2 regions of the Chryseobacterium sp. NG-CE01 genome follow, and region 2 is predicted to be linked to the other one. Evidence: riboswitches for the same ligand, from Rfam matches in the RefSeq annotation. Region 2 holds a riboswitch; the other holds the start of a gene.
The links. Region 2 has a riboswitch for cobalamin ahead of ACYT6F_RS10185 (TonB-dependent receptor plug domain-containing protein). Riboswitches for the same ligand answer to the same signal wherever they lie in the genome.
Positions count from the first base shown of each region.

Region 1: linked by a shared signal. The riboswitch ahead of ACYT6F_RS00500 (acyl-CoA thioesterase) and the one ahead of ACYT6F_RS10185 (TonB-dependent receptor plug domain-containing protein) in region 2 are both predicted to bind cobalamin.

Region 1 is NZ_CM146369.1:89,544-95,572, reverse strand. It holds gene ACYT6F_RS00510 (cytochrome P450) at 1-344, opposite strand, end outside; gene ACYT6F_RS00505 (HD domain-containing protein) at 497-1,087, shown strand; gene ACYT6F_RS00500 (acyl-CoA thioesterase) at 1,249-1,632, opposite strand; cobalamin riboswitch at 1,736-1,917, opposite strand; gene ACYT6F_RS00495 (hypothetical protein) at 1,957-2,754, opposite strand; gene ACYT6F_RS00490 (ATP-binding cassette domain-containing protein) at 2,782-3,444, opposite strand; gene ACYT6F_RS00485 (YcxB family protein) at 3,804-4,145, opposite strand; gene ACYT6F_RS00480 (endonuclease MutS2) at 4,295-6,029, opposite strand, start outside.
Region 2 is NZ_CM146369.1:2,140,116-2,146,144, forward strand. It holds gene ACYT6F_RS10175 (CCA tRNA nucleotidyltransferase) at 1-1,349, shown strand, start outside; gene ACYT6F_RS10180 (LVIVD repeat-containing protein) at 1,729-2,769, opposite strand; gene ACYT6F_RS10185 (TonB-dependent receptor plug domain-containing protein) at 2,783-4,609, opposite strand; cobalamin riboswitch at 4,640-4,818, opposite strand; gene ACYT6F_RS10190 (cytidine deaminase) at 5,202-5,684, opposite strand; gene namA (NADPH dehydrogenase NamA) at 5,789-6,029, shown strand, end outside.

The DNA.
Region 1 (6,029 bases), 2.1 Mb from region 2:
ATTTTGGCTTTACTGAAACCAGGTTGAATTAATCTTCGTTGCTTAAGCCAGTCTTTTCCATTGTTGGTCAGTAAACCATTGCCAAGATATTTTCCTAATGTAACAGACTGTATTTCAGATTTAAAATAATTCTTATGGTTTTGTTTTAAAATATATTCTGTGAACTCTTTATCCTGAGAGAAAATAAAATATTTATTCGTGAAAGTAGCTTTAAGATGATAACTGTCTCCTGAAATGGTATGATTCCCACTAATCACTCCTAAAGGATCTTTTACCCCGTTAAATAGGGAATATAATTTTCTTTTTCCTTTAATTTCAGGCGGATAATTGAATTCTGAAGCCATGATAAATATTTACAATAAAAATAAGACTAATCTGTTAATTAATATAGCTTTATATTTAAAGTATTATTTTTGCACCTCATGAAATTTGTCATTTTTTTTAAAATAATTCATACTGAAGGCAATTTCAAATATTTACATATAAACTTAGAGCAATGAAGATCCAAAAGGAAATCGATTTCATCCTGGCTGTTGATGCCCTGAAAAATGTACAACGTAGAAACTTTAATGCCGACGATTCCAGAAGAGAAAATACCGCGGAGCATTCATGGCAGATCATCATTCTTGCGCAAATTCTTTTTCCGTACGCGAAAAACAGAACCGATATTGATCTTTTAAGAGTGATCAGAATGCTGTCGATCCATGATTTGGTAGAAATTGAAGCTGGCGATACCTTTCTGTTTGATGAAGCGGCAATGGCAGGAAAATTTGAAAGAGAAAAAGTTTCTGCTCAAAAGATATTCGGAATTTTGGATGAACCTTTACGCTCTGAATTTTTTAACCTTTGGCTTGAATTTGAAGAAGAACAGACTCCGGATGCTATTTTTGCCTGTGCGATCGACAGGATTATGCCTTTTATCCTGAATTCGCACACTTCCGGAAAGAGCTGGACAGAAGCCGGAGTTACCGAAAAACAAATCAGAAATATGCTGGAGAATGCAATTGTAAGAGCGTCTGATGAACTTGGCGAAGCTTTTCAGTTGCTTTTAATCAAAAATCTGGAAACCGAAAAGGTGTTGAAGTAAGTTTTTAATTTCAATTGAGAATTCTCCCACAGATTCCACAAATTACGCAGATGATTGTATATATTTTTAGCTTAAAATTTGATATAGACACAATTTGTGAATCTGTGCAATCTGCGGGAAATAAAATAAAGTTTCGGCGGGCAAAGCCCGCCGAAACTTCTTTATAGTATCTGAATTGGTTTCTTAAATTCATCAATCGCTACAAAAGTAAAATCCCCCACAATGGCTCTTTCTCTCTCGTAAGAATACATCTGCTCGGTGTAGATTTCCACATTCACTTTCATACTGGTTTTCCCGACATGTACTACTTTCCCGATCAGCTCCACGATTGTGCCGGCAGGAATTGGTCTTTTAAAATCGATCTTATCACTGCTTACCGTTACCACGCGTTTTCGGGCAAACCGTGTTGCGGCAATGAAAGCGACTTCGTCCATCAGCTGCATGGCTGTGCCTCCGAAAAGCGTATCGTAATGGTTGGTCGTGTTGGGAAAAACGGCTTTGAAAATTCTGGTTTCCGAGGCTTCAATTCTTTCTTCTGTAGTCATATTTCATTTAATTAAAAGCGAAATGAAAATTGAAAACAACAGAAAAAAGCAGAGCATAAAATCCCTAGGTTCTATAGATCAACAAACTTCAAATCGCGAAAGTTTTTATTGTGAAGAAAAGGCAGGTCTCCTGACTTGTAACATCTTTATTTCCTTCCCGTAATATTTTCACAGTGGATTATTAATAAAGACTTCAGTTACTTACAGTTGCGCGACAGTTCGTGATTTTCACACGATTCCCTTTTAATCTGCAGTTAAGCAAAACCAATTTCCTGAAAGCCAAAAGCTGGACTTTCGGCAGCAAAAGTAATGAATATTACTGAATTATTCCGGGTTTTTATAAATGATCTGGCTTTGAACTTTTCCCTGTTTGATCGTCCAGATCGTTGTGTATCGGTTTTCTCCGGAACCATTGGTCATATAAAGGAAAATATGGTCGTTATCAATGGCTGTTACGCCAACGTTATTGAAATCCATGGTCGGCTGAAACATATTTTTAATAGCATCCCTTACAAATACGGAACCTCTTCCCGGCTGCTGGACCCTTACTGATTTTATCTCTGTCATGTCCTCAGGAATTTCTTTGCCGACACCCCAGGATTTTACTTTGTCGATTTTGATGATGTTTCCATCAGTATCTTTTTCCTGCTTTTTAAGCTTGGCATACGAAGGATAAACGTCGATAATCACTTTTGTTCTCTGGTTTCCCGGAATTTTAGGATTGTTATCATCTGTAAAAATAAGTGATCTTCCGTTTTTAGATTTTGACGGAGTGAATGGGGGCAGCTTATCCACGAAAACCACGCGGTTTTTGTTCACCATTCCTTCTTTGGTAATGCTGTCGTATCTTACGAAAGGCTTGTCGGTGTCATCTTTTTCAGGATATTTGATCCAGATCCATTCTGTTTCTCCGGGAGCAGGTTTTACATAAATAAAAACATCGCCAGTTTTCATTCGGATTTTATCAATGATTTTACGGTAATCGTCTTTATGAACACGCACCATGGCGTAACCTTCTTCTGCTTTTACAACACCGAAAGGAACTTTATCCTGGGCTTTGGCAAAAAACAAGAAAAGAAAAGTGAAAACGGATATATATAATGTTTTATTTACGGACATCATGATTTTTTTGATTGTCAAATATATAAATTAAATATTTTTCGGCAGATAATAATGCTGTTGCAATTCTTTTAAATCTTTAATTTGTTTCAAATAAGTGTTGGAAAGAAGATAAATTTCATCCGAGATTTCAGTGGCTTCCTGTACATTAAAATCTGAAATGATAAAGCCTTTTTCCTGAGATAATTCTTTTATAATCTTCATCACCTTTTCTGTTAAAATTGGTGACAGGCCGCTGTAAGGTTCTTCAAGTAAGATAAAATCAGCGTCGGAATGGATTATTATTAATACTTCTACCATTTTTCTTTCACCTCCCGAAAGATTTCTCATCGTTCTGCTTAATAAAGGCTGAATAAGGTCTGAATTAAAAAGTTTTTGAGCATTCATTTCATTGCAGAATAAAGAAATCAGGTTTTTAATTTTAATATCTCTTGGAAAAATCGGAGTTTGAGGAAGATAGGCAATCTTGTTTTTTCTATCGGATTGCTTTGTAAGAACCTGGTCATTGAATTTAATAAACTGAGAATCTCCCTTCAGCGTTCCGAAAATAATCTGTAACAATGTTGATTTTCCAGATCCGATTCCTCCCAATAAAGCCACAATTTTTCCTTTTTCACAACTTAAATAAACGTCCTGTAAGACTTTCTTTGAACCATACGATTTTGTGACACTGTCAATATGAAGCTTGCTCATAACAATTTGGAAATAAGGTTGATAATAAATCCGATTGAAACGGTTGTGATCCAGAGAAGCTGCCTTGAAAATCCAAAATTAGCAAAAAACAAATATTCCCTTTTCAGTCTTAATTCATAAATCAAAAAGTGAAATGCAGGTAACATCACCAGAAAACAGAATCCGAAATTTCCTATGCTAAATCCTGTCTGAAAAGCTAATAATACAGAAAACAATAAGGAAGGGATCAATAGTTTCAGATAGAAGATCCAGAGAATTTTTATGGTTTTAATCATATTCAAATATAGCAATAGAACAGAATATCTTATCACTATTTAAAAATGAAAAGAGTGCTTTTCGGCACTCTTTTCATTTTTATTTCAATCGTTTCTGAGTTTTGCTTTAACATTATTCTTTCTGATAAGATCTCTAAGCTCTGAAATCTGGTCCTTTGTGAAAAACTTTTTAGGAACCATATTCATGGTCTGGGCAGTTTGGTAAATCAGAAACCATTCTTTTTTTTCTTTTACTTTATAAATCGAATCCCATGTAACATATGCATCAAAGGTTTTGCCTTCCGTACGGATTTTTTCGTCCGTGAAGGTGTAAGAAATCATCTCCTGGATATTTTTATTGGAATAAAAAATATTTTTTACACTAAAATAAGTGCGGATAATGATGAACACAAAGAAAACCAGTAACCAGACCGATGCTGATTCCATAAATTCCCGATTATCATTATCTGCATTATAATAATTTATTCCAAAAAAAATCAATGCAATTATTGGAAATACAATGATTCGTATTAATGAATTTTTTAAATGAAACATCAAAAAATCCTTAAACGTGATATGGGTTTTTACTATGATCATTAAATTCTTTCCAGCTCATCCGCATCAATGGTCGTTTTGAACGTACCATAGTTCACCACCACCTTTTTCTTGGAAATTTTTTCAATCGTTCCTACACTGGTGCTTCCGGCGATACGAACTCTTTGTCCCACTTTCATCCAAAGGGAACGGTCAGTTTGCCTTTTTTCTTCCAATTTTTCATTGGTCTCGGCAATTTTTTCAATCACATCTTCTTTTTTCAGCTGTTGGGTGATTTTCCGTTTAACAACCTGAAGGCGCTTGCTTTCATCTTTGTCAACACCCAGCTTACGGAATTTTTCCTGTTCCAGAAGTTTTACAAAATCTTTCACTACATCTTTTCTCGATTTTCCTTTCGTGTAGCTGTCGATAAACGTTTCAATCTTGTTCCCGAACTGCAGTTTACGGTGTTCTTCTTCATACAGCTTCTGGAAATTATATAATTTCTGCTGAAGCTGTTCATTCAGCTTTTGAAGGTTATCACGCTTGTCCTCAACGGATTCTTTCCTTTCTGCAAGATCAGATTTCAGCTTTTCAACCTCGTACTTTTCCTGCTGAAGCTTTACAATCGTTTTATCAAGATTTACGATATCATGTTCTACCTTTTTCTTGGCAGAATGAATGATGAACCTTGGGATTTTATTTTTCTCGGCTACTTCAAAAGTAAATGAGCTTCCTGCTTGTCCTACTTCAAGTTTATACATCGGTTCCAGCGTTTCCTCATTGAAGAGCATGGCGGCATTCTGTGCATTCGGAAGCTGTTCTACCACCAGTTTGATATTGGTGTAATGCGTGGTGATAATTGCAAAGCTCTTTTTATCATAGAAAAACTCCAGAAAACTTTCTGCTAAAGCACCTCCTAATTCAGGATCGGAGCCGGTACCGAATTCGTCAATCAGTAAAAGCGTATTGGCGTCCGCTTCTCGGATAATTCCCGACATTTTTCTCAATCTCGAAGAATAAGTCGATAAATGGTTTTCAATAGACTGATTGTCACCAATATCAGTCATGATCTTTTCAAAGAAAAACATTTCGGATTTTGGGTGAACGGGAACAAGAATTCCGCTCTGGATCATCAGTTGAAGTAATCCTACGGTTTTCAGGGTAATTGATTTTCCGCCGGCGTTCGGCCCGGAAATACAGATAATTCTGTTATGTTCCGTAAAGGTAAGCGTCTGAGGATAAATCGTCTTATTTTCTGCTTTATTTCTTAAAAACAACAAAGGATGAAAAGCATCTCTTAGCCTCAGTGTTTTATGGCGGTTGATTTTCGGTAAAATACCGTTAATAACCTCGGCAAATTTTGCTTTAGCCCTCGTTAAATCAAGATCAAAAATATATTTCTGGTATCTCCACAATTGAGGTTGGTATTCGGCCAATTCTGCAGTAAGCTGTCGTAAAATCTTATCAATTTCCTTCTTTTCTTCCTCTTCGTTTTCTTTAAGCTTAAAATAATGCTTCACCACAGAATCCGGCTGGATATAAGTAATGGAACCGGTCTTTGATAATCCCAGAACTCTTCCCGGAACTCTCTTCTTGAAGCCTGATTTTACGGCTAAAACCCTCTGGTCATCAATAATTGTTTCGCGGATATCATCTAAAAATTCGCTCTGACCGTAATTGAACAAAGCCCGGTTAAAGTTTTCCTGAATTGCTTTTTTAGCATGCTGGATTTCCGTTCTTAAAACTTTTAAAACCGGTGAAGCTTCACTCTTTACTTCTCCGAAACGGTTAAAA
Region 2 (6,029 bases):
GACAGTCGGTGTACATCGTTGGCGGTTATGTCCGTGATTTGCTGATGAAAAGAAAAGCTTCTACCGATATTGATTTTGTAACTGAACAGAGCGGCATCGAGCTGGCCCAAAACGTAGGAAAAGAAATTGATCCGAAGATGAAAGTTTCCGTCTTTAAAACGTATGGTACGGCAATGATCAGGTACAAAGACCTTGAGCTTGAATTTGTAGGCGCCAGAAAAGAAAGTTATACGGAAGACAGCCGAAAGCCGGAAGTGGAAGGCGGTACCATTGAAGACGACCAGAAGCGAAGGGATTTTACCATCAATGCAATGGCAATTTCTCTGAATAAAGACAATTTTGGCGAATTAATCGATCCTTTCAACGGGATAGAAGATTTAGAAAACGGAATTCTGCGAACACCGTTGGAACCTGCGCAGACATATTCTGATGATCCGTTACGAATGATGAGAGCCATTCGTTTTGCTTCTACTTTGCAATTCAGAATCGAAGAAAAATCACTGGAAGCCATTAAACAGGAAGCCGAAAGAATAAAAATCGTTTCAATGGAAAGAATTATGGTAGAATTTAACAAAATCATGCTTTCCCAAAAACCTTCCGTAGGACTCAGACTGATGGAAGAAACCGGTTTAATGAAACTGATTATCCCCGAACTGATCAATCTGAAAGGAATTGAAGAAGTAGAAGGACAGACCCACAAAGATAATTTTTACCATACCCTGGAAGTCGTAGATAATATTTCAGAACATACCGACAAGCTATGGCTTCGCTGGGCGGCCTTGCTTCACGATATCGGAAAGGCACCGACGAAAAAGTTTGTGGAAGGAACGGGCTGGACATTCCACGGACATGAGTTTTTAGGTTCAAAAATGGTGAAAACTTTATTTCAGAGACTGAAACTGCCTTTAGGCCCGGATATGAAATATGTTCAGAAGATGGTAAAGCTTTCTTCACGTCCCATTGCGCTGATTACCGATGATGCTTCAGATTCTGCGTTAAGAAGGCTCTTGTTTGATTCCGGGGAAGACCTGGAAGATCTTTTCACCCTTTGTAAGGCAGATATCACTACGAAAAATTCTAAAAAGCAGGAGAAATTCAAAAAGAATTTTGAATATGTAGCTGTAAAAATCAAAGAAGTGGAAGAAAAAGATCAGGTAAGAAATTTTCAGCCGCCGATTTCCGGAGAAGAAATTATGGCCCTGTTTAACCTGAAACCCGGCCGTGAGATCGGAATTTTAAAAGAAAAAGTAAAAGAAGCCATTCTGGAGGGCGAAATTGAAAATGACAGCGAAAAGGCAAAACAATTCGTCATTGCAGAGGGAGAAAAATTAGGCTTAACACTTGTTTAAAATGTTCTTTGGACTGTTTGATTATATCACACTGATAACCATTGTGATTTTCAACATTATAGTTTGGAAATATGAAATCATAAAGAAACGCAATTGGGTATTCTACCTGATTTCGTTTTTGCTTTTCAGCTTTATTATTCCTGTTTTTTCTATTTATTTCGAAGTTCAGAGAGCGATAAAAGGCCAGCCGTTTGTTGATAATTTTACATTATTATATACATATTTCAGATTTCCCATTTGGTGGATGATAGGATTGCTTGAGGTAATTTGGTTAAAATATTATCTTAAAATAAAAATCCGGGCGGTTTCGAAGAAACCGCCCGGAAAAAAACACAAATGATGAAAAAATAAATTGTATTAGTATATCAATACAAAGTTGTTAGTTCCAGTATGCTCCGTTCGTGCCTTTACCGGCAGTAAATGTTTTCAGAAGAGAGCCGCTGGTAGAATATACGCTGATTTTACTGTCCTGAGTAAATCCGTTGGCATCAGAAACAAAAATTCTGTCGTTTACAACGCTGAACCCGTACAGATTAGAATATTGATCAACACTGTTGCTTACCGTAAACAGTGGAGTAGTAGGCACCGTAGAAGCCGTTAAATCCATCGCGTATACTTTTAGCCCTGAAGTAAAGTAAAATTTACCTTTTTCAATTTCAAGATTCGTAGCATCGGTAATTCCTGTTAAAGTAAATGTTTTGGTGATATTTCCTGTATTGGAAATCTGGTAGATATAAGAATCTGCAGTTCCTGCGGCGATAGCATATACCGTTCCGTTGCTGGCAATCATTTTATTGATGTTTCCGTTTGGTATTGTGATCGTAGACTGTATTTCGTTATTAGATGTCGTAATATAAGTAATCTTATTTCCGAAACCGAAAGAAGCATTCTGTACGAAAATATTATTTCCGGCTTCAACGATTCTTTCAACATTATCCGTAAAGTTGATTTTTTTTACGAAAGATAAATCGGATGTTTTATAAATGCTTACATATTTGTCACCTCCGTATTTGTCATTGGTTACGTAGATATTATTGTTGGCAAATGTCATAAAACGCGGCGAATTCAGCTGAGCGGTAATTTCTCCCGTTTTCTTAAAGTTCGATCTGTTGACGATCTGAATTTTGTTTGAATTATTCAGCAACAGGTAAGCATGATCTCCATTAAAGCTGATCATCTGCAAAACATCACCAAGATTAGAACCTCCGTTGTTGGAAGAGAAAATATTATCCTGTTTCATATTGAGATCAGAAGATATGTACGTTACATCAGCATTGGGTTTTCCGAAATTTCCCTCATTGCTTAATAAAAATGCGTTTCCGTAATACATTTCCTCGCTTACATCATCATCACTGCTACACGAAATATTGAACAGTAATGCAAAAGCAAAAACAAGGGTCAGAAGTTTAGTTATTTTCATAATATGTTAAATGTTAAAAATTAATATTGATATAAACACTGTAATTTCTTTTGGGCAAAGGATAATAAGAAACGGTTTGATAAACAACGTCTGTAATATTATTTATCTTAAATCCTAAAGTGTAATGATTTAAAAATTTTGCGGAAATTCCAGTGTTTAAAACGAAATAAGGATCAATGGCGTCAGCGCTTTTTTCGTCAGTAGTGGTATACGTAAGTCCATTAAAAAGCCCCTGAACATAAACATTCAGGAAACGGTAGCGGTAATCGATATTTCCGGTAGCCTTATGAAGCGGAACATACATCATCTGCATTCCTGTAAGCTTATTGGTAGATCTGGAATACGTATATCCGCCGTTAAACGTAAGATGATGATTTTCTAAATTTTTACGATAGGTAATTTGTGAATCAACCCCGTAAATTTCAACACTGTACGTGTTGAAAGCAGCCCAGTATCCTGCAGCCGTCGGAAGCCAGTTGATGTAGTTTTTAATATCCATATAATACGGACTTACCGTCAGTCTGAGATCCCCGAATGTAAACGCATGATCCATATCAATATTCATGGAAGTCTCAGGAACCAGATCAGGATTTCCTCCCTGCCGCCAGTATAAATCGTTAAATGTAGGAAACTTAAAGTTTCTTGAAAAACTTGCGCCCGCCTGGTACCATTTTACCGGTTGCCATTTTCCTGAAAAGGAATATAATAAAGGAGAAGACAGATTTTCCACAAAATCTTTTTTAATGCCTGCTTCAAAGCGGAGATCAGAAGTCACGAAATATCGTACAAGCCCTGCTGCAGATCCTATATTTCTGCTGATATCACCAATTCCGGACTGATAGCCAATTCCTTTATTTACCTGAAATTCGCCAATGGCATTGACATTGAGCTTCGGAGTAATGAAATAATTAAAATCATTTCTGAAAATATAATTCTTACCCTGCGCACCGCTTTCTTTCGGCTTTTCAATATCTCCGAAGTATTGGAAATTATCTTCTGTGTAAGCCGCTTTCAGACTATTGGAGAAATCGTTTCTGGTGATATCCCATGAAATAAGGCTGCGTAATGTTTGGGCTTTATATTTTGTTTTGTTACCGTTCTCCGTAAAAATCGGATAATGCTGGGAGCCGTCAAATACCTGGTTTTGCCAAGAAACCGTCTGGTGCGGTGCAATTTTATACGAAGCTCCGATGTTGATCGACGAATTGTAAAACCTGCCGTTTCTGTTAATGTACTCCTTCTCTGGAACTTCATAATCGTTCTGGCTGATGACATAATTTCCCGAAACCTTCACGCTGAATTTATCATTACTGAAAGACGTTCTCAGAAAATTATTAAAGGTCCCGAACGATGCTGCTTCCGAATAAAGAAAAGCATGAGCACCCTTGTTAAACTCCAGATTATTATTAAGATGAATACTCCCTCCGATGGCAGAACTTCCGTACTGTACACTTCCGCCGCCGGCTTTCACCTCAAGTTCATCATACCCGAAAAGTGGAATATTATTCACATCACCCTGTCCCAGAAAAGTGGAGTTAATATTGATGCCGTTCCATACAAAAGCAGTGTGTCCCGCGCTTGTTCCCCGGAAAGAAGGAGATGAAACTGCACCACGGCCATTTTCTTTAATATAAAGCTGGGATTGGAAACGCAAAAGCTCAGAAAGATTGGTGGCGTTTTTTTCGAAATCTTTCGGACGGATGGTATTGACGTTGTGAAAAAGCTTCACTTTATTCATTTGGTTGTCAAAGATGTAAACCGTGTCAATGGCTTTCTCCTGGGCAGAAAGAAAGCAGCCGTAAGCCGAAAAAATCAGTACTAAAGATTTTTTTATATCCATTCTATTGTTACTTTTCCTCCGAAAGCAATGTATTTAGTTACAATTCTGGCAGGTCTCCTGACTTTCGCTTTTCTACACCTTCCCGTTTGCACAGTGGTTTGTCGTAGAAATTTCTTGTTTGCGATCTACAGTTGCGGGGACAGTCCGGGATTTACACCCGATTCCCTTTTCATTCCAAATGATTGGAAACCAAAATTTTTTTGCAAAGATAAACTTATTCGTCAGAAATGCAAAAACAGAGAAATAATTAAAGTAAGATGACGATTTTGTAAAGGTTGTTTTATTTTCAGGAGCCGGGAACCTGCTTTCCACTGCAATTCCTCATTCCGCGGCTTCGCCGCTCCATTCCGGGATTTTCGTTTCAATCAGGGCTAGGTAGCAGGTAAGGTGGCTTCGGCATGCTCAGCCACCACACAAATACCAGTCATTTTATGGTAATAGTTTACGGCAAATTCTCCTCACTTGGAGGGGTGGATTAATTTCCAGAGAAAATTAAGACGGGGTGTTTTAAAAAGCTAATTCAAAGTCAATTGTGAACTGTGAATTTGCTTTGCTTGTCAATTTTTTAAAATTCATCATTCACCCAAAACATCTACAAAAACGTCCCGTCAAAATAAAACGGCAGCAGATCCTTAATCGAATGTACCTTCACCACCTCCTCATTCATGCTTGAGAAATAAAGATCAATGTTTTCATTTTGCTTGGTCTCAAATTCAATCAAACTTTGCCTGCAGGCTCCGCAGGGCGGAATAGGAGGATTTTTCTCAGGAAATTCCCTGTGGCCTCCCACAATGAAAATTTTTTTAATTTTTACAGCCGGAAAATTAGCAGCTACCCAGAACATGGTCGTTCTTTCCGCACAAAGCCCTGAAGGAAATGCCGCATTCTCCTGGTTGTTCCCGGAATACATCTCACCGTTTTCAAGAAGCACAGAACATCCTACCAGAAAGTTGGAATAGGGAGCGTATGCATTTTCGCGCGCCTGTTTTGCTTTTTCAAATAATTCTTTTTCTATATCGTGCAGCTCGCTGCTATTCTTAAAATACTCGTAACTGATCTGAGTTTCTTTTTTCATATATTGTGGGTTAAAAAAAGGGGAATAAAATTACTTTTTTTTCACGAGGTGGGCAATAAAGGCCTGCTCTTTGCAATTCTCAATTTTTAAAAAATAAAAATAACATGTTGTATACTCCAGTTACCTTCAGAAATGTTGAATTAAAAAACCGTTGGGTGATGTCGCCAATGTGCATGTATTCCAGTGAAGATGGACTTCCGAACGATTTCCATTTTGTTCATTACGGAAGCAGGGCACAGGGCGGAGCAGGGCTTCTTATTGTAGAAGCAACCGGTGTGGAACCCCGCGGCAGAATCACCAATCACTGTATGGGAATATGGAATGATGAGCAGACGAAACAGCTTC